3 regions of the Streptomyces sp. NPDC027962 genome follow, and region 3 is predicted to be linked to each of the others. Evidence: predicted binding sites of a transcription regulator. Region 3 holds the regulator's gene; each other region holds the start of a gene.

Region 1 (7,836 bases), on a different contig from region 3:
AGGAGCTCATGGGACGGGCACGTCATCGGCTGATCCCGGCCACCAGCGCGGGTGGCGCTGCGGGGAACTGACCTGCACACCGAAACACTTAAGGAAGAAACGTTCCTGCACCGCCATTGCTTCGCTGCCCTTGCCCCCTTCTGCCCGGTGGACCCCATGATGCGCACCTGCTTCGGCCCCCGGCCCCATACGGCCGGGGGTCTTTGACGGTCACGGCCGCGCCCTGCGCCGGTGGGAGGCTGCGGGACATCTGCGCCGGCTCGGTCAGCGGGAGGCCGCGCGGGACAGTTCGGTCAGCGTCGCCGCGACCGCCGGGACCTGCGCCAGGTCGGGCAGCGTGAGCGCGACGATCTCACGGTGGACGGCCGGCTCCACCGCCACCGCACGAGCCCCCTTGGGCAGCACCGACTCCAGCGCCAGCTCGGGCAGCACGGCGACGCCGAGGCCCGCACCGACCAGGCCGACCACCGCAGGGTAGTCGTCGGTCGCGAAGTCGATGCGCGGGCTGAAGCCCGCCTCCGCGCAGACGTCCACCAGTTGCCGGCGGCAGCGCGGGCAGCCCGCGATCCACGACTCCTCCGCCAGGTCGCCGATGGCGACGGCATCCGACGCGGCGAGCCGGTGCCCCTCCGGCACCAGACCCACGAGCCGGTCGGTGAGAAGCGGCCTGACAACCAGGTCGTCCCATTCCGCCTCCGCGCCAGGTGTGCCGTAGCGGAACGCGAGCGCCACGTCGCAGTCGCCCTCACGCAGCATCTCGACCGAGCGCGGCGGCTCGGCGTCGACCAGGGAGACGCGGGTGCCCGGATGTGCGGCACGCAGCGCCGCGAGGGCGGTCGGCACCAGCGTGGAACTGCCGCTGGGGAAGGACACGAGGCGGACCCGCCCGGCCCTCAGCCCCGCGATGGCCGCGACCTCCTCCTCGGCCGCCGTCAGCCCGGCGAGGATGCCGGACGCGTGCCGTACGAGCGCCTCGCCGGCCTGGGTCAGGCGCATTTCCCGGCCGGTACGGATGAGGAGCGGCGTGCCCGCGGAGCTCTCGAGCGCCTTCATCTGCTGGCTGACGGCCGGCTGGGTGCAGCCCAGTTCGCGGGCGGCCGCGGAGAACGAGCCGGTGGCGGCGACGGCACGCAGGACGCGGAGGTGGCGGGCTTCGATCACAGCGCCCAGCATAAGGGACTCTTGGGGGCGGCGGCGATTATCGAGTGGTCTCTTTGAGGTGCCTCGGTTAGCGTTCCGGGCATGAAGCTTCTGACCGTGAACGTGGGGCGGCCCACAGCCGTCGCGTACACCGATGCGCAGAGCGGCACGACCGGGATCGACAAGCGTCCGGTCGACGGGCCCGTCCGGGTGACCGACCCCGGCCCCAAGGGCGAGGGCGGAAGCGGACTGTCCGGTGACGCGGTCTGCGACCTGCGCCACCACGGCGGGACGGACCAGGCCGTGTACGCCTTCGCACGTGAGGATCTCGACGCCTGGGAGCGGGAGTTGGGCCGCCCGCTCACCAACGGCACGTTCGGGGAGAACCTCACGACGAGCGGAATCGACGTCACCGGCGCGAAGGTCGGTGAGCGCTGGCGTGTGGGCGACTCGCTGGTGCTCGAGGTGACCTGCGGCCGTATTCCGTGCCGGGTGTTCGCGGGCCGGCTCGGCGAGAAGGGCTGGGTGAAACGCTTCACGCAGAACGGTGCCTGCGGCGCGTATCTGCGGGTGATCGAACCGGGCGAGATCCGTGCGGGCGACCCCGTGGAGATCGTGCACCGGCCGGACCACGACGTGACGGTGGCGATGGCGTTCCGGGCCGAGACCACCGAGCGCGTGCTGCTGCCCCAGGTGCTCGCCGCCGGCGAGGCGCTCCACGCCGAACTGCTGAAGAACGCTCGCGAGTATGTCGCCAAGTGCGGGCCTGCCGAGCCGGGGGCGGTCGCCGGGACGGCATGAGGGAAGCCACCTGGTCGCCGGGGCGCTCCCGCCCCACTCGGACGCCGAAGTGTCCACGGCCGGCGCCGGATTCACCCGGGAACTGCCGTTCCGCCACTCGCCCAATCGATCAGGTCCGGCGACGGCACCCGTGGCTTGCAGGCGGGGACGGTGCGTATGCCGCCCTCACCCGCGGGGCATTAACGTGCGCCTATGACGACTGCACTGATCACGGGAGCGACCGCGGGCATCGGCGCCGCCTTCGCGCGGCGACTGGCGGCCGAAGGCCACAACCTCGCGCTGGTGGCCCGCGACACCAAGCGGCTGCAGGAACAGGCCACCGAACTGCACGACCGACACGGCATCGAGGCGGAGGTGCTGACCGCGGATCTGTCCGAGGAGGACGGGCTCACTGCGGTCGAGACACGGCTCGCGGACCGCACGCACCCCGTCGACCTGCTGATCAACAACGCTGGTTTCGGGAACAAGGGACGCTTCCTGGAAGTCTCCATGGCCGACGAGCTGACGATGCTGAAGGTGCACTGCGAGGCGGTGCTGCGGCTGACGTCGGCGGCGGCGGAGTCGATGCGCGAGCGCGGCCGGGGCGGCGTGGTGAACGTGGCATCGGTCGCCGCGTTCATGCCACGTGGCACCTACGGGGCGTCGAAGGCCTGGGTCGTGCAGTTCACCCAGGGCGCTGCCCGTGACCTGGCAGGCTCGGGCGTACGCCTGATGGCGCTGTGCCCCGGTTTCGTTCGGACCGAGTTCCACCAGCGGGCCGGGATGGGCACGGACAACATTCCGGGCTGGATGTGGCTGGACGCCGACAAGCTGGTGGCGTCGGCGCTGGCGGACCTGGCCAAGGGGAAGTCCTTGTCCATCCCCGACCCGCGGTACAAGGCGCTGATGGGGATGGTGAAGCTGGCGCCGCGCGGCCTGCTCGGGGGCGTCAGCTCGCGAGCAGGCCGTAAGTACGGTCCGCAGTAGAGGGGGTCCCGATGGACCAGGCCACTGACCGTCGCCCCTCGCTGCTGCTCGCGATGGGGCCCGGCGTCGCCGACCGGCTCCTCGCCGACCGCCACCGCGCGCGTCTCGCCGCGCTCTTCCGCACGGACCCGCAACTGGTCGCCCACGACCTGGCCGCCCCGGCGGCGGACGTGGCGGCCGCGCTCGCCGAGGCCGACGTCCTGCTGACCTGCTGGGGCGCTCCGGAGCTCACCGCGGAGGTCCTGGCGTCCGCGCCGCGGCTGCGCGCCGTGGTCCACGCCGCCGGATCCGTCAAGCACCACATCACGCGGGCCTGCTGGGACCGCGGCATCACCGTGACCTCGGTGGCGGCCGCCAACGCCATGCCCGTCGCGGAGTTCACCCTCGCCGCCGTGCTCTTCGCGGGCAAACGCGTGCTGCCCACGGCCCGGCGGTACGCCCAGCTGCGCGCGGAACACGACTGGCACACGGAGTTCGACGGCACGGGCAACTACCACCGTACGGTCGGGGTGATCGGCGCCTCCCGCATCGGGCGTCGCGTGATCGAGCTGCTGCGGCCGTTCGACCTGCGCGTCGTGCTGTACGACCCGTACGTGGACGACGCCGAGGCGGCCGCGATGGGCGTCGAACGCACCGGTCTGGAGGACCTCTGCGCCCGCGCCGACATCGTCACCGTGCACGCTCCGCAGGTGCCGGCCACCCGCCACATGATCGGCGCCCGGCAGCTGGCCCTGATGGCCGACGGCACGACCCTGATCAACACCTCCCGGGGCTCGCTCGTCGACGAGGACGCCCTGCTCCCGGAGCTGGTCGCCGGGCGCCTGGACGCCGTACTGGACGTCACGGAGCCCGAAGTGCCGTCCGCCGGATCGCCGCTGTACCACCTGCCGAACGTGCTGCTCACCCCCCACATCGCCGGTTCGCTCGGTGGCGAGCTGCACCGGTTGGCCGACCGGGCGCTGGACGAGCTGGAGCGGTTCGCGGCCGGTCTGCCTTTCGCCGATCCGGTGCGGCCGGCGGACCTGGAGACCTCGGCCTGACCGAACAAATGCCGCATCTTTCACTAAAATGGTGGCATCCCGTCGCCCCTGGGAGGCGCCATGAAATTCGTACAGATCATCGACTACAAGACCGCTGACTTCGACGGCATGAACGCCGTCATGGACAAGTGGGTCGAGCAGACCAAGGGCAAGCGGACCACCGGTCACGCAGTAACGGGCAGGGACCGTTCCGCGAGCAACCACTACGTGGACATCGTGGAGTTCGACTCGTACGAGGATGCGATGAAGAACTCCCATCTCCCGGAGACCGACAGGATGTTCCAGGAGATGGTGTCCCTCTGCGACGGCATGCCCTCCTTCACCGACCTGGACGTGGTCCGTGAGGAGCAGATGAACGCGGCGACCGCACGGCGTTTCTTCCACGAGATAGCCGTCGGAGGGAATCTGGACGCCATCGACGAGGTGTTCGCCGCCGACTACATCGACCACGACATCGCCAACGAGCAGGAGAGCGAAACCGGCAAGGACGTCATCCGCCGCGACGTCGCCAACTGGCGCAGCGCCTTCGACTTCACCTTCGAGCTCGACCGCCAGGTGGCTGAGGGCGACGACGTGGTGCTGCTGTGGACCTGGAACGGCAAGCACAAGGGCGAGTTCCAGGGCATTCCGGCCACCGGCGAGCAGTGCGTCATGACCGGGACCACCGTCTTCCGCTTCGACAACGGGAAGATCAAGGAAGGCTGGTGGCACATGGATCTGATGCGCCTGATGCGTCAGCTCGGCGCGATGTGACCGCCCCGGTCCGCCGGTACCGGCGGACACGGGAAAGCCCCCGCCCCCGCGCAGAAGGCGGGAACGGGGGCCTTTCGTGACGCGATGCGTCAGTGGCTGTGGCCGTGACCGTGGCCGTGGCCCGCGTCGCCCTCTTCCTCGGCCGGCTTCTCGACGACCAGGGTCTCGGTCGTGAGCAGCAGGGAGGCGATGGACGCGGCGTTCTCCAGAGCGGAGCGCGTCACCTTGACCGGGTCGATGACGCCGGCCTTGACCAGGTCGCCGTACTCACCGGTCGCGGCGTTGAAGCCGCTGCCCGCCTCGAGCTCGGCCACCTTGGCGGTGATGACATAGCCCTCGAGCCCGGCGTTCTCCGCGATCCAGCGCAGCGGCTCGACGGCGGCGCGGCGGACGACGGCGACACCGGTGGCCTCGTCGCCCTCCTTGCCCAGGTTGCCCTCGAGCACCTTCACGGCGTGGACGAGCGCGGAGCCACCACCGGAGACGATGCCCTCCTCGACCGCGGCGCGGGTCGCGGAGATGGCGTCCTCCAGACGGTGCTTCTTCTCCTTCAGCTCCACCTCGGTGGCGGCGCCGACCTTGATGACGCACACGCCGCCGGCCAGCTTCGCGAGGCGCTCCTGGAGCTTCTCGCGGTCCCAGTCGGAGTCGGTGGACTCGATCTCGGCCTTGATCTGGTTGACGCGGCCGGCCACGTCCTCGGAGTTGCCGCCACCGTCGACGATGGTGGTGTCGTCCTTGGTGATGGTCACGCGACGGGCGGTGCCCAGCACGTCCAGACCGGCCTGGTCGAGCTTGAGACCGACCTCCTCGGCGATGACGGTGGCACCGGTGAGGGTGGCCATGTCGCCGAGCATCGCCTTGCGGCGGTCGCCGAAGCCGGGGGCCTTGACGGCCACCGCGTTGAAGGTGCCGCGGATCTTGTTCACGACCAGGGTGGAGAGGGCCTCGCCCTCGACGTCCTCGGCGATGATCAGCAGCGGCTTGGAGCCACCCGCCTGGATGACCTTCTCCAGCAGCGGCAGCATGTCCTGGATGGACGCGATCTTGCCCTGGTGGATCAGGATGTACGGGTCGTCGAGGACGGCCTCCATACGCTCCTGGTCGGTCACCATGTACGGGGACAGGTAGCCCTTGTCGAAGGCCATGCCCTCGGTGAAGTCGAGCTCCAGACCGAAGGTGTTGGACTCCTCGACGGTGATGACACCGTCCTTGCCGACCTTGTCCATCGCCTCGGCGATGAGCTCGCCGACCTGCTGGTCCTGCGCGGAGAGCGCGGCCACGGCGGCGATGTCGGCCTTGTCCTCGATCGGACGGGCGGTCGCGAGGAGCTCGTCGGAGACGGCCTTGACCGCGGCGTCGATGCCCTTCTTCAGGGCGGCCGGGGAGGCGCCGGCGGCGACGTTGCGCAGACCCTCGCGGACCAGGGCCTGGGCCAGCACGGTGGCGGTGGTCGTACCGTCACCCGCGATGTCGTTGGTCTTGGTCGCCACCTCCTTCACCAGCTGGGCGCCCAGGTTCTCGTACGGGTCCTCGACCTCGACCTCGCGGGCGATGGTGACACCGTCGTTGGTGATGGTGGGAGCGCCGAACTTCTTGTCGATGACGACGTTGCGGCCGCGGGGGCCGATCGTCACCTTGACCGTGTCGGCAAGCTTGTTGACGCCGCGCTCGAGGGCGCGACGGGCGTCCTCGTCGAACTTCAGGATCTTCGCCATGGGAGCGGTTCAGCCCTCTCGGAAAGTCGTGTTCAAAGAACCGCGCCCCTCGCCGCCCGGCAATCCGCGGGGTGACCAGGGGCGCAGCTCAAAGCAATGCAGGTGAAGCCGGTGCTTACTTCTCGACGATCGCGAGCACGTCGCGGGCCGAGAGGACGAGGTACTCCTCGCCGCTGTACTTCACTTCGGTGCCGCCGTACTTGCTGTACAGCACGATGTCGCCGGTCTTCACGTCGAGCGGCAGGCGCTCGCCGTTCTCGAAGCGGCCCGGGCCCACTGCCAGGACGACGCCCTCCTGGGGCTTCTCCTTCGCAGTGTCCGGAATGACCAGGCCAGAGGCCGTGGTCTGCTCGGCGTCGAGCGGCTGGACCACGATGCGGTCCTCGAGCGGCTTGATGGCAACCTTGGAGCTGGCGGTCGTCACGATCCGACCTCCCCCTTCGGAGATCACGGGGTTAACTGATCTGAGGTGGCGACCAGGTCGATCCGTCGTCGCGGGTGCCGGACCTGCCCGTCGCTGTGTTGGCACTCTCACTGGGGGAGTGCCAGAGCTGAGACTATGACTGCGATTAGCACTCGGTCAAGCGGAGTGCCAATGTGGCGGCGTCCGAGTCGACGGATCCCGACACGGAGAACGCCGGGACGGCACTCGCGGTTCCGCGCGCCGGACCACTTTCGGACCCTGCTTCGCGCACTTCGCGCCACTACGTGCCGCCCGGACCACGCTCAGACGTAGTCCTCGAGCTTGGCCACGGCGTAGCCCTTCTTCGTCACCATGTCCACGACCCGCCGGATCATGTCCGGCATGCTGCCCTTCCACTCGTTCTTGCCGCGGAAGTGAGTGAGGATGATGTCGCCGGGATGCAGGTCCCTGTCCCACTCGCGCCACTCCATGTGATCGGGGAAGGCTTCGGCCGCCCACAGCGGCACGGCCTCGATCCCGCATTTCTTGGCGACGCGCAGCGTGTTCCTGTTGTAGTTCCCGTACGGTGGCCGCATCAGCCGGGGCCGCTTCCCGTACCGCTTCTCCAGCTTGTCCTGCTGGCCACAGATCTCACGCTTTTGCTCGGAGTACGAAAGACCGGGCAGGTAACGGTGGCTGAGCGTGTGGTTGTGCAGCGCCACCCCTCGGTCCTGCATCTTCTCGAAGTAGCCGTAGTCGTCGTCGATGACGTAGTCGGTGAGGAAGGCGCTGTACGGGATCTGCAGGTCGGACATCATCCGCAGCAGCTCGGGGTCCTTCTCCGCACCGTCGTCGATCGTCAGGAAGACGACCTTCTCCTTCGTCGGCACGGTGGTGAAGACGGGCGGCAGATCGTCCCCTCCCTTCACCTCGAACCCCTTACGAGTGGTGATCTCCGGCTTTTCGGAGGGCGGCGGGGGTGCGGCGAGCGGGGTCCGCTCGAGTCCCCACTTCT
Region 2 (7,836 bases), on a different contig from region 3:
AAAGCCTCGACAAGACGGGGCTCGGCACGTTCACACGCGACTAGCGCACGCAGGGCGGCACCCCCGTCAGGTCTCTCAACCGCGCAGTGTCACCCCGTAACGCGTACGCAGCCGCGTGATCTCCCACCAGGCGACCGCCGTCACCGACGCCGGGCCGCCGAGGACGGCGAGGAACTGGACGAGCGGCGGGCCCGGCGGCATCCCGGCCGTCGCCAGGTTGATGGCCGCCAGCTCCCACACCAGGACCCCGGTGAGCAGAGCCGGCAGCGCCGCGTGCACATCGGCCGTGTTGAAGGCGGTGCGGATCGCGGTCGTCGACGCGAACACGACGAAGAACAGCACCCACATGACCGGAAGCAGCAGCGCGAGGGTGATGAACGAGCCGACGGCGCTGCCCTGATACGTCCGGCTCAGCAGCATCACGCCCGCGAAAAGCAGCGGCACCGACGTGAACGCGCCGAAGTACCAGAGCACCGAGCGGACCGCGGGCCGCAGGCGGGTGCGCATCCCCGGTCGCGCGGCCGGCGGCGCGAGCCGGAAGAGGACGACGAGCACGACGGGCGCGGTGAGCAGCAGCAGCCACGGGGTGATCACCAGGCGGAACAGGTACTGGTTCTGCACCTCCTCCCAGTCCGCCGCCGTGCCGTACGCGGCGAGGATCAGGAAGGACGCCACCAGGGCCGCCCATGCCCTCGTCTTCTGCACGCGCCACACGTCGGGGTCGTGGAACCGGCGGATGCTGTGCGCGGGAAACCGCAGCCGCGCCTGCCGACGGGCGGATCGGGCTGTCGGATAGCCCACCAGCACCAGCAACGCGGGCCATACGCACAGCAGGCCCACCACCCACAGGCAGCCGGGCATCCGGCGCATGCGCCGCAACACCTCGCTCAGCGGCGGCCATTCGTCCTGCCGGAGCTGCTGCCACAACGACAGGGGCGGACCGTACGGCGGATACGGTGCGGGGCCGGGGTACGGGGGTGGACCGTAGGGCGAGTACGGCGGATACGGCGGCGGGCCCGGCTGCGGAGGCACGCCCGGGTGCGGAGGGACACCCCCGTATGGTTGCCCAGCCGGGCGGTACGGATTCTGTCCCCCGAATGTCACGCCTGCGTCCTTCCCGGAGTGGTCCGCCGATCATTCCAGAAAGTCGAACCAACCTGCCGAGGACGGCGGTTGACCACCGCGCACGACCGTCGCCCGGGTCCTGTCAGACCGTCAGACGATGGGCTCGAGGACGAACCACGGGGCCCCTCGCAGTGGCCCAACTGCATACGGAAGCCCGGCCCGCCGGACGGCTGTACGCACTCTGCCCGGCCGGGGCTCACGATGCTCAGCGGCCCCTCGGCAGGACCGTCGAGACGCCATCGCGTGGGAGTGCCGCAGAGGCACGGCACGGCGTCCACGAGCGGCGGGTGGATCAGCAGCGGGCCGGGACCCGGGCAGCACTGCTCGCTGCCCAGCGGGCGCGGCCTGCCGCAGCCGTCACCGCCCCGGCTGCGCGGCCGCCTGCGTCGCCCACGAAATCGAGAAGCCCAAGGCCCACCCCCGAGCGTAAAATCGGACGCATGAGCCGACGACGACATTGATCCACCGCAGCGGGTCCAGGAACGGGCTGTCGCGGGCCGCCGCCACGGGTGAGCACCCGGCGTCCCCCGTCCGTTCCTCCGAAGGACCACACGCATGCTCGCCCTTTTGTCGTGCCCGGCCGACCCCCGCGTCCGCAGTCTGCGGCGAAAACTGTACGCCTACGTGGGACTTGAGGACTTTGTCCTCCTCTACCCGCTCTACGCCCTGCTGTTCGCCGAGAACGGCCTGACCACTGCCGAGATCTCCTCGCTCTTCGCCATCTGGTGCATCGCCGGCCTCGTGGTGGAAGTGCCGTCCGGCGTATGGGCCGACGTCGTGTCCCGCCGCGTCATGATGGTCGCCGGTCCGTTGCTGACGGCCGTCGGCTTCGCCCTGTGGGCACTGACGCCCTCGTACCTCACCTACGCCACCGGCTTCACACTCTGGGCCGTCGGGGGCTCCCTGCGGTCCGGCTCGACGGAAGCCCTCGTGCACGACGAACTCGAACGGCTCGGCGCCGCAGACCGGTACGGGCAGATCATGGGCGGGGCCGCAGCGGTCGGCATGGCGGCGACGGCCGCCGCCACCGCAGCCGCTGCGCCCGCGCTCGCCTTCGGCGGTCAGACCCTGGTGTGGGGCGCCAGCGTCGGCACCTGTCTGCTGTGCGCGGCGGTCGGCGCGACACTCCCCGAACACCGCGCCGCCGTCCACCGTGAGAAGGTTGAACGGCCCGGCTGCATCGCGACGTTGCGCTCCGGCATCACCGAGGTGCGCAGCAGTCGAACCGTCCGGCGGACGATGACCCTCGCCGTCGTGATCACGTCGATCTGGGGGGTGCTGGACGAGTACGTGCCACTTCTCGCCGCTTCCACGGGCGTCGCGACCGGGACCGTCCCCCTGCTCGTGCTGGTGGTGTGGGTGGGCGTGACGCTCGGCTCGCTGCTGGTGGGGCCGGGCGAACGACTCACCGACCGTACGGTCGGCACGCTGGTCGCGGTGGCCACCATCGCGCTCGCCCTGGGCTCACTGTCCGGCACGCCCGCCGGATTCGCGCTGCTCGGCGTCGCGTTCGGCGTCTTTCAGCTCGCGGACGTGCTGGCCGACGTACGCCTCCAGTCGGCGATCACCGGCCCGAGCAGGGCCACCGTCACCTCGCTGACCGGCCTGGGCACCAACATCGCCTCCCTGCTGGCCTACGGCGCGTACGCGGCCCTGTCCCCGCACGCCTCGCACGGTGCCGTCTTCGCCCTGCTGGGCCTGCCGTACCTGCTGGTGGCGGCCGCCCTGGGCCGCTCACGGCGTCCGGCGACCGCGCCGGCCGGTCAGGAGGCGCAGTAGCGGTCGCGCTCCGGGCGTTCGCCGGTCAGCAGGAAGCGGGTGACGGTCGCGTCGCCACAGTCGTTGTCGTGGGCGCGGTAGGCGCCGTCGCCGGAGCGCTGTCCGCGGGGACGGCGCTCCGGATGAGCCGGGTCGATCCCGGCGCCGGCCAGGTCGGCCGGCGCCACGGCACGGTCGCCGGCCACCGGGCAGTCGTCCACGACGGTGTGGTGCCGGTGTCCGCCCCGAGCCGCCCCGGTCCGGAGCTCGGGAACGCCCGAGGGCGGCACCCCAGTGAACGGGGTACCGCCCTCGGTCCTGCGGACAGGTCCCGATCCTGAAAGGATCAGAGGTCCGTGTCACCGCCCGCCGTGCGCCGTGGTGAGCTGCTGCTCGCCGTCGGCGTCCGTGCCGGCCGGCTCCCAGCACTCCACGCCCTTCAGACCGGGCACGCGGTCCCGGGTGAAGACGGGGTCCAGGCCGGCGCGGCGCTGGGCCGTGTAGTCGTCCATCAGCCGGAAGGCGATCACCGACAGCGGCAGGATCGCGATCAGGTTGACCAGGACCATCGCGCCCATCGTGATGTCCGCGAGGCTCCACACGACGCTCACCGAACCCATCGCTCCGAGTACGGCGCAGGCCAGGACGGCCGCCCGGTAGCCGGTCATGGCGGACGAGCTGCCGGTGATGAAGCGGATGTTGGACTCGCCGTAGTAGTAGTTACCGATCATGGAGCTGAAGGCGACCATGAAGACCACCAGCGTGAGGATGTGCCCCGCCCAGTCGCCGAGGGCCACGTTGAGCGCGGTCTGGGTGACGTCCGCGCCGCCGCGCTCGCCGAGGGTCGGGTTGGCGCTGAGGATGATGAACGCGGTCATGCTGCAGACGACCAGCGTGTCGAAGTAGACGCCGAGGGTCTGCACCAGGCCCTGCTTGACCGGGTGACTGGTCTCCGCGGAGGCGGCGGCGTTGGGGGCCGAGCCCATGCCGGCCTCGTTGGAGAACATGCCGCGGCGAACGCCCTGAAGGATCGCCGTGCCGACCGCGCCGCCCGCGACCTCGCGGAAGCCGAACGCGCCGCCGACGATGTCGGCGACCATGCCGGGGATCGCGGTGATGTTGAAGAGGACGACCACGAGGCCGAGCAGCAGATAGACACCCGCCATCACCGGGATGAGCACCTTGGTGACCGCGGCGAGGCGCTTCACGCCGAAGAACACGGCCAGCGCGAGCAGCACGGCCAGCACGATACCGAGCACCGGGGCGAACCAGCCGGAGTCCGTGCCGCCCATGGAACCGTCGACGGCCACCGTGATGGTGTTGGACTGCACCGCGGTGAGGACGAATCCGAAGGTCAGGGTGATGAGCACGGCGAACAGCACACCGAGCCAGCGCTTTCCGAGAGCGCGCTCCATGTAGTACGCCGGGCCGCCGCGGTAGGTGCCGGGCTCCTTGCCGCGCGCCTTGTACAGCTGGGCGAGGGTGGACTCGACGAACGCGGAGGCGCCGCCGATGAGGGCCATCATCCACATCCAGAAGACCGCGCCGGGTCCGCCCATGGTGATGGCGGTGGCCACACCGGCGATGTTGCCGGTGCCGATCCGGGCGGCGGCCGAGATGGTGAACGCGCCGAAGGGGGAGACGCCGTCCCCCGACTTGTCCTTGAAGACCCGGAACATGTCCGGGAGCATCCGCAGCTGGACCGCCCTGGAGCGGAAGGTGAACCAGAGGCCGGCCACGGCCACCAGCGGGATCAGCAGGTAGGTCCAGAAGACATCGTTGATGTCGACGATCCAGGTGTTGAGCGTGCTCATGATGTGGTGCGTCCCGGGTCTTTGTGAGTCGGGGCTCGGCTCGGGCCGCTGCGTACGGGTCGCGTACTGCTGAGGGCCTCGGCCGCGGAAGCACTTCTTCCGTTCAAAGCTTTCGGAAGCTAACCAGGGCCCCGCCCCCCTGAAAAGACATCTCGGCCGTGCGGCATCTCACATTATGTGCCGGTTTCTCCCGCACGAAGCGCACGGAGCGACGCCCGAGGGCGGCACCCCCTGGGAGTGGGGTGCCGCCCTCGGTCAAGGACGGTTGATCAACCTGTCGGTCGATCAGAAGTCCATGTCACCGCCCGGCATGCCGCCACCGGCAGGCGCGGCGGCCTTCTCCGGCTTGTCGGCGATGACGGCCTCGGTGGTGAGGAACAGCGCCGCGATGGAGGCCGCGTTCTGCAGGGCAGAGCGGGTCACCTTCGCGGGGTCGATGATGCCTTCGGCGATCATGTCGACGTACTCGCCGGTCGCGGCGTTGAGGCCGTGGCCGACGGGCAGGTTGCGCACCTTCTCGACGATGACGCCACCCTCGAGACCACCGTTGACGGCGATCTGCTTGAGCGGGGCCTCGAGCGCGAGCTTCACGGCGTTGGCGCCGGTCGCCTCGTCACCCGAGAGATCGAGCTTCTCGAAGACCGAGGAGGCCTGGAGCAGGGCCACGCCACCACCGGCGACGATGCCCTCCTCGACGGCCGCCTTCGCGTTGCGAACGGCGTCCTCGATGCGGTGCTTGCGCTCCTTGAGTTCGACCTCGGTCGCGGCGCCGGCCTTGATGACGGCCACGCCGCCGGCCAGCTTCGCGAGGCGCTCCTGGAGCTTCTCGCGGTCGTAGTCCGAGTCGCTGTTCTCGATCTCGGCGCGGATCTGGTTGACGCGACCGGCGACCTGCTCGCTGTCACCGGCACCGTCGACGATCGTGGTCTCGTCCTTGGTGATGACGACCTTGCGGGCGCGGCCCAGCAGGTCCACGCCGGCGTTCTCGAGCTTGAGGCCGACCTCCTCGGAGATGACCGTGCCGCCCGTGAGGATGGCGATGTCGTTGAGCATGGCCTTGCGGCGGTCGCCGAAGCCCGGGGCCTTGACGGCGACGGACTTGAAGGTGCCGCGGATCTTGTTCACGACGAGCGTGGACAGGGCCTCGCCCTCGACGTCCTCGGCGATGATCAGCAGCGGCTTGCCGGACTGCATGACCTTCTCCAGCAGCGGAAGGAGGTCCTTCACGTTGCCGACCTTGGAGTTGACGATCAGGATGTACGGGTCGTCCAGGGACGCCTCCATACGCTCCATGTCGGTGGCGAAGTACGCCGAGATGTAGCCCTTGTCGAAGCGCATACCCTCGGTGAGCTCCAGCTCCAGACCGAAGGTCTGGGACTCCTCGACGGTGATGACGCCTTCCTTGCCGACCTTGTCCATGGCCTCGGCGATGAGCTCGCCGATCTGGGTGTCGGCGGCGGAGATGGAGGCGGTGGAGGCGATCTGCTCCTTGGTCTCCACGTCCTTGGCCTGCTCGAGCAGGGCACCGGAGACGGCCTCGACGGCCTTCTCGATGCCGCGCTTCAGGGCCATCGGGTTGGCGCCGGCGGCCACGTTGCGCAGGCCCTCGCGGACGAGCGCCTGGGCGAGGACGGTCGCGGTGGTCGTACCGTCACCGGCGACGTCGTCCGTCTTCTTGGCGACTTCCTTGACCAGCTCGGCGCCGATCTTCTCGTACGGGTCCTCGAGCTCGATCTCCTTGGCGATGGAAACACCATCGTTGGTGATCGTGGGGGCGCCCCACTTCTTCTCGAGGACGACGTTCCGGCCCTTGGGGCCAAGGGTGACCTTGACGGCGTCGGCGAGCTGGTTCATCCCGCGCTCGAGACCGCGCCGTGCCTCCTCGTCGAACGCGATGATCTTGGCCATGTGAAGTGGTCCTCCCGGACTGGGGTGGATTGCTTCGGATCGCATTCGGCGCCCGCGACGGACGGCCTGCCTGCCCTGTGGTTCCTTGCCCCACCAGGCGTGCGGACCTCACCGACCCGATCCAAGTTCTGTCACTCTCACTGGGAGAGTGCTAACGCCAATGATTAGCACTCGACCCCCGAGAGTGCAAGCGACCTCGAGGATGCGGACGCGCCCGGGCGTTGCGCGCACACGGACGAGGGGCCCGCCTCCCGTTGACCGGGATGCGGGCCCCTCGTGCGTGAGTGCGTCGGTGGCCGATCGCGCCTGGAACAGATCAGACGGCGAGCTTGACCATGTCCGCCTGCGGACCCTTCTGGCCCTGCGAGATCTCGAATTCGACCCGCTGACCCTCTTCAAGGGTGCGGTACCCGTCCATCTGGATCGCACTGTAGTGGACGAAAACATCCGCACCACCGTCGACCGCGATGAAGCCGTACCCCTTCTCCGCGTTGAACCACTTGACGGTGCCCTGAGCCATGCCTAACTCCCCTATTACTGGCCCTTGCGCAGGACCGCACTTCGCGGACCTGGGTCAGACCTCCACCCCAGCAGGAGGGGTGTGCGCCGGAACGCGTCGACCGCGGCTGAATGTATCCGCCCAACTGCCCTCTGCAACAGGTCAATCGGACGAGAAATCTGGGCAGGACCGATCGGCTGATTCATGTGAATTCATGTAATTCAGGGGCAAGTCGGGCCCGGCAAACGACGCCTAAGAGGCAATTCGATCGCACACTTTGGCTGCATTCTTGCGGAACTTGAAGGCATTCTCGAGCGGCCGGCGGAGGGGGCTTCCCAGACCCTATCGCGCTCAACCATGCAGAATTGCCCCCTCCGCTTCTCTCGCGGAGGGGGCAATTTCAGTAACTGCGGGTAAATCTCTGGGGTTGACTCGGTCGTCCGACCACGTTTTCGTCAGCCGCCTTCATCAGCCGCCGGCGACCGCCGGAATGATCGACACGCCCGCGCCGTCCGGCGTGGCCGTCTCCAGACCCTGCTCGAAACGGACGTCGTCGTCGTTCACGTAGACGTTGACGAAGCGGCGCAGCTTGCCCTGGTCGTCCAGCACGCGGGCAGCGATGCCGGTGTGGTTCTTCTCCAGGTCCGCGATGACCTCGGCGAGGGTCGCGCCCTCCGCCGGGACCTCGGCCTGGCCGCCCGTGTACGTACGGAGAATGGTGGGGATGCGGAC
Region 3 (7,836 bases):
CCGTCGCCGCCGTACCGGCCGTGGAGGTGCGCAGCACGCTGCGGCCCAGCCGGTACGGTTTCGCTCCCGCCTCGGCGAAGGCGGCCAGCTCCTCCGGCGACACCCCGCCCTCCGGTCCGACCACCAGCACGATGGAACCCTCCGCCGGCAAATCGGCCGTCGCCAGCGGCTGTGCGCCCTCCTCGTGGAGCACCGCCGCGAAGTCGGCCGCCGCCAGAAGTGCCGCCACCTGCTTGGTCGTCGACGCCTCCGCGACCTCGGGGAAGCGGAGCCTGCGCGACTGCTTGCCCGCCTCACGGGCCGTCGCCCGCCACTTGGCCAGCGACTTGGCCCCGCGTTCGCCCTTCCACTGGGTGATGCAACGGGCCGCCGACCACGGGACGACCGCGTCCGCACCGGTCTCGGTCATGGTCTCGACGGCGAGTTCGCCGCGGTCGCCCTTCGGGAGCGCCTGCACGACGGTGATGCGCGGCGTCGGATCCGGCTCCTCACGGCAGTCGCGCACCTCGACGACAAGACGGTCCTTGCCCTCCGTCGAGACGACGGCGCCTGCGGCTCCGCGGCCCCGGCCGTCGGTGAGGACGATCTCCTCACCCGGCTGGAGCCTGCGTACGGACACGGCGTGCCGGCCCTCGGGGCCGTCCAGGGTGACGGCCGCGCCCGGAGCGACGCCTTCGAGCGACTCGACGAGGAAAACAGGAGCGGTCATCGCACACCACCGCCGAGCGCGAACGCGGCCCGCGCCGAGTCGGTTTCGGCCGCGAGCACCCCCACCAGCTGGGCGGCGGGCATCTCGCGGGCCAGCCGGTGGCCCTGCCCTGCCCACAGCGCCATGCCCTGTGCGTCGCCCGCCTTGGCCGCGGCCTTGCGCAACGGACTCGTCATGTGATGCACCTCGGGATACGCGGCGGGGGCATACGGCCCGTGCTCCCGCATGAACCGGTTGACCAGCCCCCGCGCGGGCCGCCCGGAGAACGCGCGGGTCAGTTCGGTCCGTACGAACAGCGGATTGGTCAGGGCCCGCTTGTGCAGCGCGTGCGCCGCCGACTCCGGGCACACCAGGAACGCCGTGCCGAGCTGCGCGGCGCTCGCGCCCGCCGCCAGGACCGCGGCGATCTGGCTGCCGCGCATCAGACCCCCGGCCGCGATCACAGGCAACTGCACGGATTCCTTGACCAGTTCGAGGAGCGCGAGCAGCCCCAGACCGGCTCCGTCGGTCGCCGGGTCGTCCCGGTGGGTGCCCTGGTGCCCGCCCGCCTCGATGCCCTGCACACACACGGCGTCGGCGCCGGCCCACTGCGCGGCCTGCGCCTCCTCGGGCGTGGTGACGGTGACGACGGTGAACGTGCCCGCCTTGGTGAAGGACTCGAGCACGCTGCGCGGAGGGCAGCCGAAGGTGAACGAGACGACGGGGACGGGATCGTCGAGCAGTATGGCGAGCTTCGCGTCGTAGCCGTCGTCCCGACCTGAGTCGGCGTCACCCAGCGGGGTCTCGTACCACGTGGCCTCACCGGCCAGCTGATCCCGGTAGACACCGACGGCGGCGGGGTCGGCGGTGCCGGGCTGCGGCATGAACAGATTGACGCCGAAGGGACGGGCGGTGAGCCCGCGGACCTGTTTGACCTCCTGGTACATCCCGTCCGCCGTCTTGTACCCGGCGGCGAGGAACCCGAGCCCGCCGGTCTCCGAGACGGCCGCGACCAGCTGCGGGCAGGAAGCGCCGCCTGCCATGGGGGCCTGCACGATCGGATGACGGCAGAGATCGGTCAGCGCGGAGGACATGCAGGCATCGTGCCACGTCCCGGCCGGGCGGCCGAATCCCCCGTTCCGGGGTGTGCGCGGCACCTGCGGCGGGCTCGTCCCTCGCCCCGCCCGCCTCGTCCGGCCTGACGGCCTGGGAGGTACCCCGTCCCGGAACCGGGCTCCGTCCGGGCCCTGCGGCCCGGCGCCCGTCCCGCGCCTCGACCGCCGGGGAGGCCGTGGAATCCAGCCCCTCCGGCGGTTGAGGACACCGCGCGCAGCGCGGTACGGGTCCGGGCGAGCCCGGTTGGAAAACGGTCCGCAGCGGCCGCGCCCGCCAGGCTAGTGCTGTGGCCGGAAAGGTTTGCCGGAAAGCTCGCGGCGTCCGGTGCGGTGCATCGCAAGGCGGAGGATCTCCCGCGTACTGGATGTACTTGGGTGATGCGACAACGCAGCGAGGTGTCGTGCCGGGCGTCGCGAGCCGGTGAACCTTTCCGGTCACAGCACTAGCGCCCGTTGAACGCGTCCTTCAGGCGCGAGAACAGCCCCTGCTGCCCCGGCTGGAACTGACCCGTCGGCCGCTCCTCGCCACGCAGCTTCGCCAGGTCCCGCAGCAGCCGCTCCTGCTCCGGATCCAGCTTCGTCGGCGTCGTGACCTCCACGTGCACGATCAGGTCGCCGCGCCCGCCACCGCGCAGGTGCGTGATGCCGCGCCCGTGCAGCGGGATCGACTGCCCCGACTGGGTGCCCGGCCGGATGTCGACCTCCTCGATGCCGTCGAGCGTCTCCAGCGGGCACTTCGTGCCCAGCGCCGCCGCCGTCATGGGGATCGTCACCGTGCAGTGCAGGTCGTCGCCGCGCCGCTGGAAGACGGGGTGGGCGACCTCGTGGATCTCGACGTACAGATCTCCCGCGGGGCCGCCGCCGGGGCCGACCTCGCCCTCGCCGGCGAGCTGGATGCGCGTGCCGTTGTCGACACCGGCCGGGATCTTCACGGTCAGCGTCCGCCGCGAGCGGATGCGGCCGTCGCCGGCGCACTCCGGGCACGGGGTGGGCACGACCGTGCCGAAGCCCTGGCACTGCGGGCACGGCCGCGACGTCATGACCTGGCCGAGGAACGACCGCGTCACCTGCGAGACCTCGCCGCGGCCGCGGCACATGTCACAGGTCTGCGCCGAGGTCCCCGGCGCCGCGCCCTCACCCGAGCAGGTGGTGCAGACGACGGCCGTGTCGACCTGGATGTCCTTGGTCGTGCCGAAGGCGGCCTCGTTGAGGTCGATCTCCAGACGGATCATCGCGTCCTGGCCGCGCCGCGTACGCGAGCGGGGCCCGCGCTGCGAGGCCGTACCGAAGAACGCGTCCATGATGTCGGAGAAGTTGCCGAAGCCACCCGCGCCGAAGCCACCCGCGCCGCCGCCTCCGGCCTGCGAGAGCGGGTCTCCGCCGAGGTCGTAGACCTGCTTCTTCTGCGGGTCCGAGAGCACCTCGTACGCGGCGTTGATCTCCTTGAAGCGCTCCTGCGTCTTCGGATCCGGGTTCACATCCGGGTGGAGTTCGCGCGCGAGGCGGCGGAAGGCCTTCTTGATCTCGTCCTGCGATGCGTCGCGGCGCACGCCGAGTACGGCGTAGTAGTCCGTGGCCACTTACGACTCCGCCAGGATCTGTCCGACGTAACGTGCCACTGCGCGTACCGCTCCCATCGTTCCGGGGTAGTCCATGCGGGTCGGTCCGACCACGCCGAGTTTGGCAACTGCCTCGTCGCCCGAACCGTAGCCGACAGCGACCACGGACGTGGAGTTGAGTCCTTCGTGGGCGTTCTCATGACCGATCCGTACGGTCATGCCCATGCCGCCCGATTCCTTCGCCTCGCCGAGCAGTTTGAGAAGCACCACATGCTCCTCCAGCGCCTCCAGCACCGGCCGGATGGTCAGCGGGAAGTCGTGCGCGAAGCGGGTCAGATTGGCGGTGCCGCCGATCACGAGCCGCTCCTCGGTCTCCTCGACCAGGGTCTCGAGCAGCGTGGAGAGCACCACGGAGACGGTGCCGCGGTCCTCGTGATCGAACGATTCGGGAAGGTCCTGCACCAGCTTCGGCACATCCGCGAAGCGGCGTCCCACGACCCGGCTGTTGAGCCGGGCCCGCAGGTCCGCGAGCGAGGTGTCGCCGAACGGCGCGGGGCAGTCGATCATGCGCTGCTCGACCCTGCCGGTGTCCGTGATCAGCACGAGCATCAGTCGGGCGGGCGCGAGGGAGAGGAGCTCCACATGCCGGACCGTGGACCGCGTCAGCGACGGGTACTGGACGACGGCGACCTGCCGGGTCAGCTGCGCCAGCAGCCGCACCGTACGGCCCACGACGTCGTCGAGGTCGACCGCCCCGTCCAGGAAGTTCTGGATGGCGCGGCGCTCGGGCGACGACAGCGGCTTGACGCCTGCCAGCCGGTCGACGAACAGCCGGTACCCCTTGTCCGTGGGAATCCGGCCGGCGCTGGTGTGAGGCTGGGCGATGAACCCCTCCTCCTCCAGCACGGCCATGTCGTTGCGGACGGTGGCCGGGGAGACGCCGAGCTGGTGCCGCTCGGTGAGCGCCTTGGAGCCGACGGGCTCCTCGGTGCCGACATAGTCCTGGACGATGGCGCGCAGCACCTCGAGCCTGCGTTCGCTGAGCATTCGTGCGCACCTCCATCTGTGGTTCCTCGTGTGTGGCTTGGCACTCGGTGCGCCCGAGTGCCAGCATTCCCCCGGCCAGTGTACGGCCGCCGGGTACGGGGGTAGCAAGGGTGGCCGACCGTGCGGTCGGACACGCTGTGTCAGGGGCCCGCCAAGGTCGATGCGAACGTGTTGCGGATAGCGTCGCCGCATGGACGTCAGTTGGGAAGACCTCGGCTGGGAACGACTGGCCGACGGGGTCGGCCGTCGCCGTATGCCCCGCTGGGACGCGACCGTCGGTCTGGTCGTCGGCGAGGACGCGGTGCTGCTGTTCGACAGCGGCTCCACGGTCCGCGAGGGCGCCGAGGTACGGGCCGAGGTGCAGGCTCTGCTCGGTGGCCTGCGGGGCCGACGGATCCGGCGGGTGACGCACATCGCACTGAGCCATCCCCATTTCGACCATGTGCTGGGCACGGCGGCCTTCGCGGGGGCTGAGGTCTACGGCGCGGTGGGCATGGACGCGCTGCTGCGGCGGGACCGGGACGTGATCCGCGCCGACGCGGTGCGGCACGGAGTCGCACCGGACGACGCGGCGGAGGCCGCCGACCTGCTGGTGCCCCCGCAGCACAGCGTGTGCGGCGAGTGGACGCTGGAGCTGGGGGGACGCCAGGTACTACTGGCCAACGTCGGCCCCGGCCACTCCGGCCACGACCTGGCGCTGCTGGTGCCGGGCAAGCCGGAGGTGGTCTTCTGCGGCGACCTCGTGGAGGAGTCCGGTGAGCCGCAGGCCGGCCCGGACGCCATCTTGTCCCGCTGGCCCGCGGCACTCGAGCGGCTTCTCTCGCTCGGCGGCGAGGACGCCCTGTACGTGCCCGGACACGGGGCGGCGGTGGACGCGGGGTTCGTGCGGGCTCAACGGGATGCGCTGGCAGCTCGTTTCGGCGTGTCGTAGGGCGGCCGGCCGTATCGTCGTGCGAATGCGCAGCTACAGCCCTGATCTCACACCGCCGTGGAAGCGGTCGAAGCCCGCCCCCGAGGTCCCTGCGGACCCCGACCTGGTCGTCGAGGAGGTGGCGACAGGCTTCTGCGGCGCGGTGATCCGGTGCGAGGCGGGGACGGTCACCCTCGAGGACCGCTTCGGCAAGCACCGGGTCTTCCCGCTGGAGCCGCGCGGCTTCCTGCTGGAGGGCCAGGTGGTGACCCTGGTCCGCCCCGCGCCCAAGGCTCCGAGTCGTCCGTCCCGTACGGCCTCCGGCTCCATCGCCGTCCCCGGCGCCCGGGCCAGGGTCGCCCGTGCGGGCCGCATCTACGTGGAGGGGCGACACGACGCGGAGCTGGTGGAACGGGTATGGGGCGACGACCTGCGCATCGAGGGCGTGGTCGTGGAGTACCTGGAGGGCATCGACGACCTGCCCGCGGTCGTCACCGACTTCGCCCCCGGCCCGAACGCCCGCCTCGGCGTCCTGGTGGACCACCTCGTCGAGGGCTCGAAGGAGTCCCGGATCGCGGCCTCGGTCACCGGCCCGCACGTGCTGGTGGTGGGCCATCCGTACATCGACGTCTGGGAGGCGGTGAAGCCGTCCTCCGTGGGCATCCCGGCATGGCCGAGGGTGCCGCGGGGCCAGGACTGGAAGACGGGCGTCTGCCGGGCGCTGGGCTGGCCGGAGAACACGGGCGCGGCCTGGCAGCACATCCTGTCCGGGGTGACGAGCTACAAGGATCTGGAGCCGTCACTGCTGGGGCAGGTGGAGGAGCTGATCGACTTCGTCACGGCGCCTTCGTAACGTTCGGCAGGGTACCGAAATCTGAAGTGTCGAGCGTCAGCCCAAGGGCATCGAGGGGGACCGGCTCCCCGAACTTGCTGGTTCGCTCCGCACGGTAGTCGGCCTGCTCACCGATGCCGCCGGGTTCGGTCAGCACCACGCACTTGCCGGCGAAGGGATCGATGATCAGGTACGTAGACACCCCCCCAGCAGCGTAGATCGACCGCTTGGTCACGTAGTCACGGAGCTTGCTCGTCTTGGACACCACCTCGACGAGCATCGTGACGATGGCGGAAGGCAGCAGCCGCCCGGATGCGGGAGCCGCGTCCCGGTCCAGTACGACCAGGTCGGGTTGCGGCTCGCTGCCCTCTCGGAGGAGATCGATGTCCTGGGTCTGCAACCGGTGCCAGCGATCGCGGGGAATCGCGTCCTGAACAGACTGCACGATGAGGTTGTGGACCAGATCCGGCCCCGCCATCATCACGATTTCCCCCCTGAGGAGTTCGATCTTGACCCCCTCAGGAACCTCAAGGCTCTCGAAGAACTCGGTCATCCGGTGATCATCCACAGCGGTCATCTCCGTGGCCCTCCACTTCCGCCGCGGTCTTTGAGCGGCAGCCTACGAATCAGGGTAGGGAGCGAACCGCCGTTCCGCAGCGATTCACCCGCCGGGGTGATCAGTCCACCAGGTCCCGCACCACCCCGTCCGCGAGCAGCCGTCCCCGCAGCGTGAGGACCGCGCGGCCCTCCTCGTACGGCACGGGCTCCAGCAGCCGGTCGGCGAGCGCCCGTCCCGCCGCGGCGAGGCCCGCCTCCCGCAGCAGCTCCAGCGGGACGCCTTCCCGCAGCCGCAGCTCCAGGAGGATCCGCTCGACACGGCGGTCCTCGTCGGTCAGGATCTCGCGGCCGGCGCCCGGTGAGCGGCCTTCCGCCAGCGCCGCCGCGTACGCGCCGGGATGCTTGGCGTTCCACCAGCGCACGCCACCGACATGGCTGTGCGCCCCGGGACCGGCGCCCCACCAGTCGGCGCCGCGCCAGTACAGCTCGTTGTGCAGGCACCGGCCGGCCTCGGTGGTGGCCCAGTTGGAGACCTCGTACCAGTCGAAGCCGGCCGAGCCGAGCACCTCGTCGGCGATCAGATAGCGGTCGGCGTGGACGTCGTCGTCGGTCATCGGCACCTCGCCGCGCCGGATCCGGCGGGCCAGCCGGGTGCCCTCCTCGACGATCAGCGCGTACGCCGAGACATGGTCCGGCCCGGCGCCCACCGCCGCCTCCAGCGAGGCGCGCCAGTCGTCGTCGCTCTCGCCGGGGGTGCCGTAGATCAGGTCGAGATTCACGTGGTCGAAGCCCGCAGCCCGTGCCTCACCGACGCATGCCTCGGGCCGGCCGGGGGTGTGGGTGCGGTCGAGCACCTTCAGCACATGCTGCCGGGCGCTCTGCATGCCGAACGAGATCCGGTTGAAGCCGCCCTCCCGCAGAGCCGCCAGATAGGCCGGATCGACGGACTCCGGGTTCGCCTCCGTCGTGATCTCCGCGTCGTCGGCGAGGCCGAACTCCTGGCGGACCACGTCCAGCATCCGTACGAGATCATCTGCGGCCAGCAGCGTGGGCGTGCCGCCGCCGACGAACACCGTCCGTGCCCGACGCGGGTCGTCGCCGAGGATCTTGCGGGCGAGGCGGATCTC

What was found. Region 3 encodes HrcA, which represses chaperone genes, less so after heat shock. Its sites were predicted from a motif close to TTNGCACTCNGNNNNNCNGAGTGCNAA; they were not measured.
Region 1: the regulator HrcA is predicted to act here: its motif matches at 6,988-7,014, upstream of groES (co-chaperone GroES).
Region 2: the regulator HrcA is predicted to act here: its motif matches at 6,734-6,760, upstream of groL (chaperonin GroEL).

What each region holds. Positions count from the first base shown of each region.
Region 1 covers NZ_JBVHTA010000015.1:117,138-124,973, forward strand. Annotated here, with positions in the region: gene ACZ4SA_RS16705 (WhiB family transcriptional regulator) at 1-71, shown strand, start outside; gene ACZ4SA_RS16710 (LysR family transcriptional regulator) at 265-1,161, opposite strand; gene ACZ4SA_RS16715 (MOSC domain-containing protein) at 1,243-1,941, shown strand; gene ACZ4SA_RS16720 (SDR family NAD(P)-dependent oxidoreductase) at 2,134-2,907, shown strand; gene ACZ4SA_RS16725 (hydroxyacid dehydrogenase) at 2,919-3,947, shown strand; gene ACZ4SA_RS16730 (ester cyclase) at 4,008-4,700, shown strand; gene groL (chaperonin GroEL) at 4,790-6,418, opposite strand; gene groES (co-chaperone GroES) at 6,534-6,842, opposite strand; gene ACZ4SA_RS16745 (polysaccharide deacetylase family protein) at 7,145-7,836, opposite strand, start outside.
Region 2 covers NZ_JBVHTA010000003.1:290,936-298,771, forward strand. Annotated here, with positions in the region: gene ACZ4SA_RS04680 (serine hydrolase) at 1-44, shown strand, start outside; gene ACZ4SA_RS04685 (hypothetical protein) at 76-927, opposite strand; gene ACZ4SA_RS04690 (MFS transporter) at 1,681-2,904, shown strand; gene ACZ4SA_RS04695 (alpha/beta hydrolase) at 2,889-3,104, opposite strand; gene ACZ4SA_RS04700 (alanine/glycine:cation symporter family protein) at 3,243-4,697, opposite strand; gene groL (chaperonin GroEL) at 4,983-6,605, opposite strand; gene ACZ4SA_RS04710 (cold-shock protein) at 6,922-7,125, opposite strand; gene ACZ4SA_RS04715 (MoaD/ThiS family protein) at 7,573-7,836, opposite strand, start outside.
Region 3 covers NZ_JBVHTA010000006.1:136,356-144,191, forward strand. Annotated here, with positions in the region: gene ACZ4SA_RS08095 (16S rRNA (uracil(1498)-N(3))-methyltransferase) at 1-709, opposite strand, end outside; gene ACZ4SA_RS08100 (nitronate monooxygenase) at 706-1,782, opposite strand; gene dnaJ (molecular chaperone DnaJ) at 2,247-3,383, opposite strand; gene hrcA (heat-inducible transcriptional repressor HrcA) at 3,384-4,409, opposite strand; gene ACZ4SA_RS08115 (MBL fold metallo-hydrolase) at 4,600-5,340, shown strand; gene ACZ4SA_RS08120 (DUF3097 domain-containing protein) at 5,366-6,172, shown strand; gene ACZ4SA_RS08125 (Uma2 family endonuclease) at 6,156-6,728, opposite strand; gene hemW (radical SAM family heme chaperone HemW) at 6,829-7,836, opposite strand, start outside.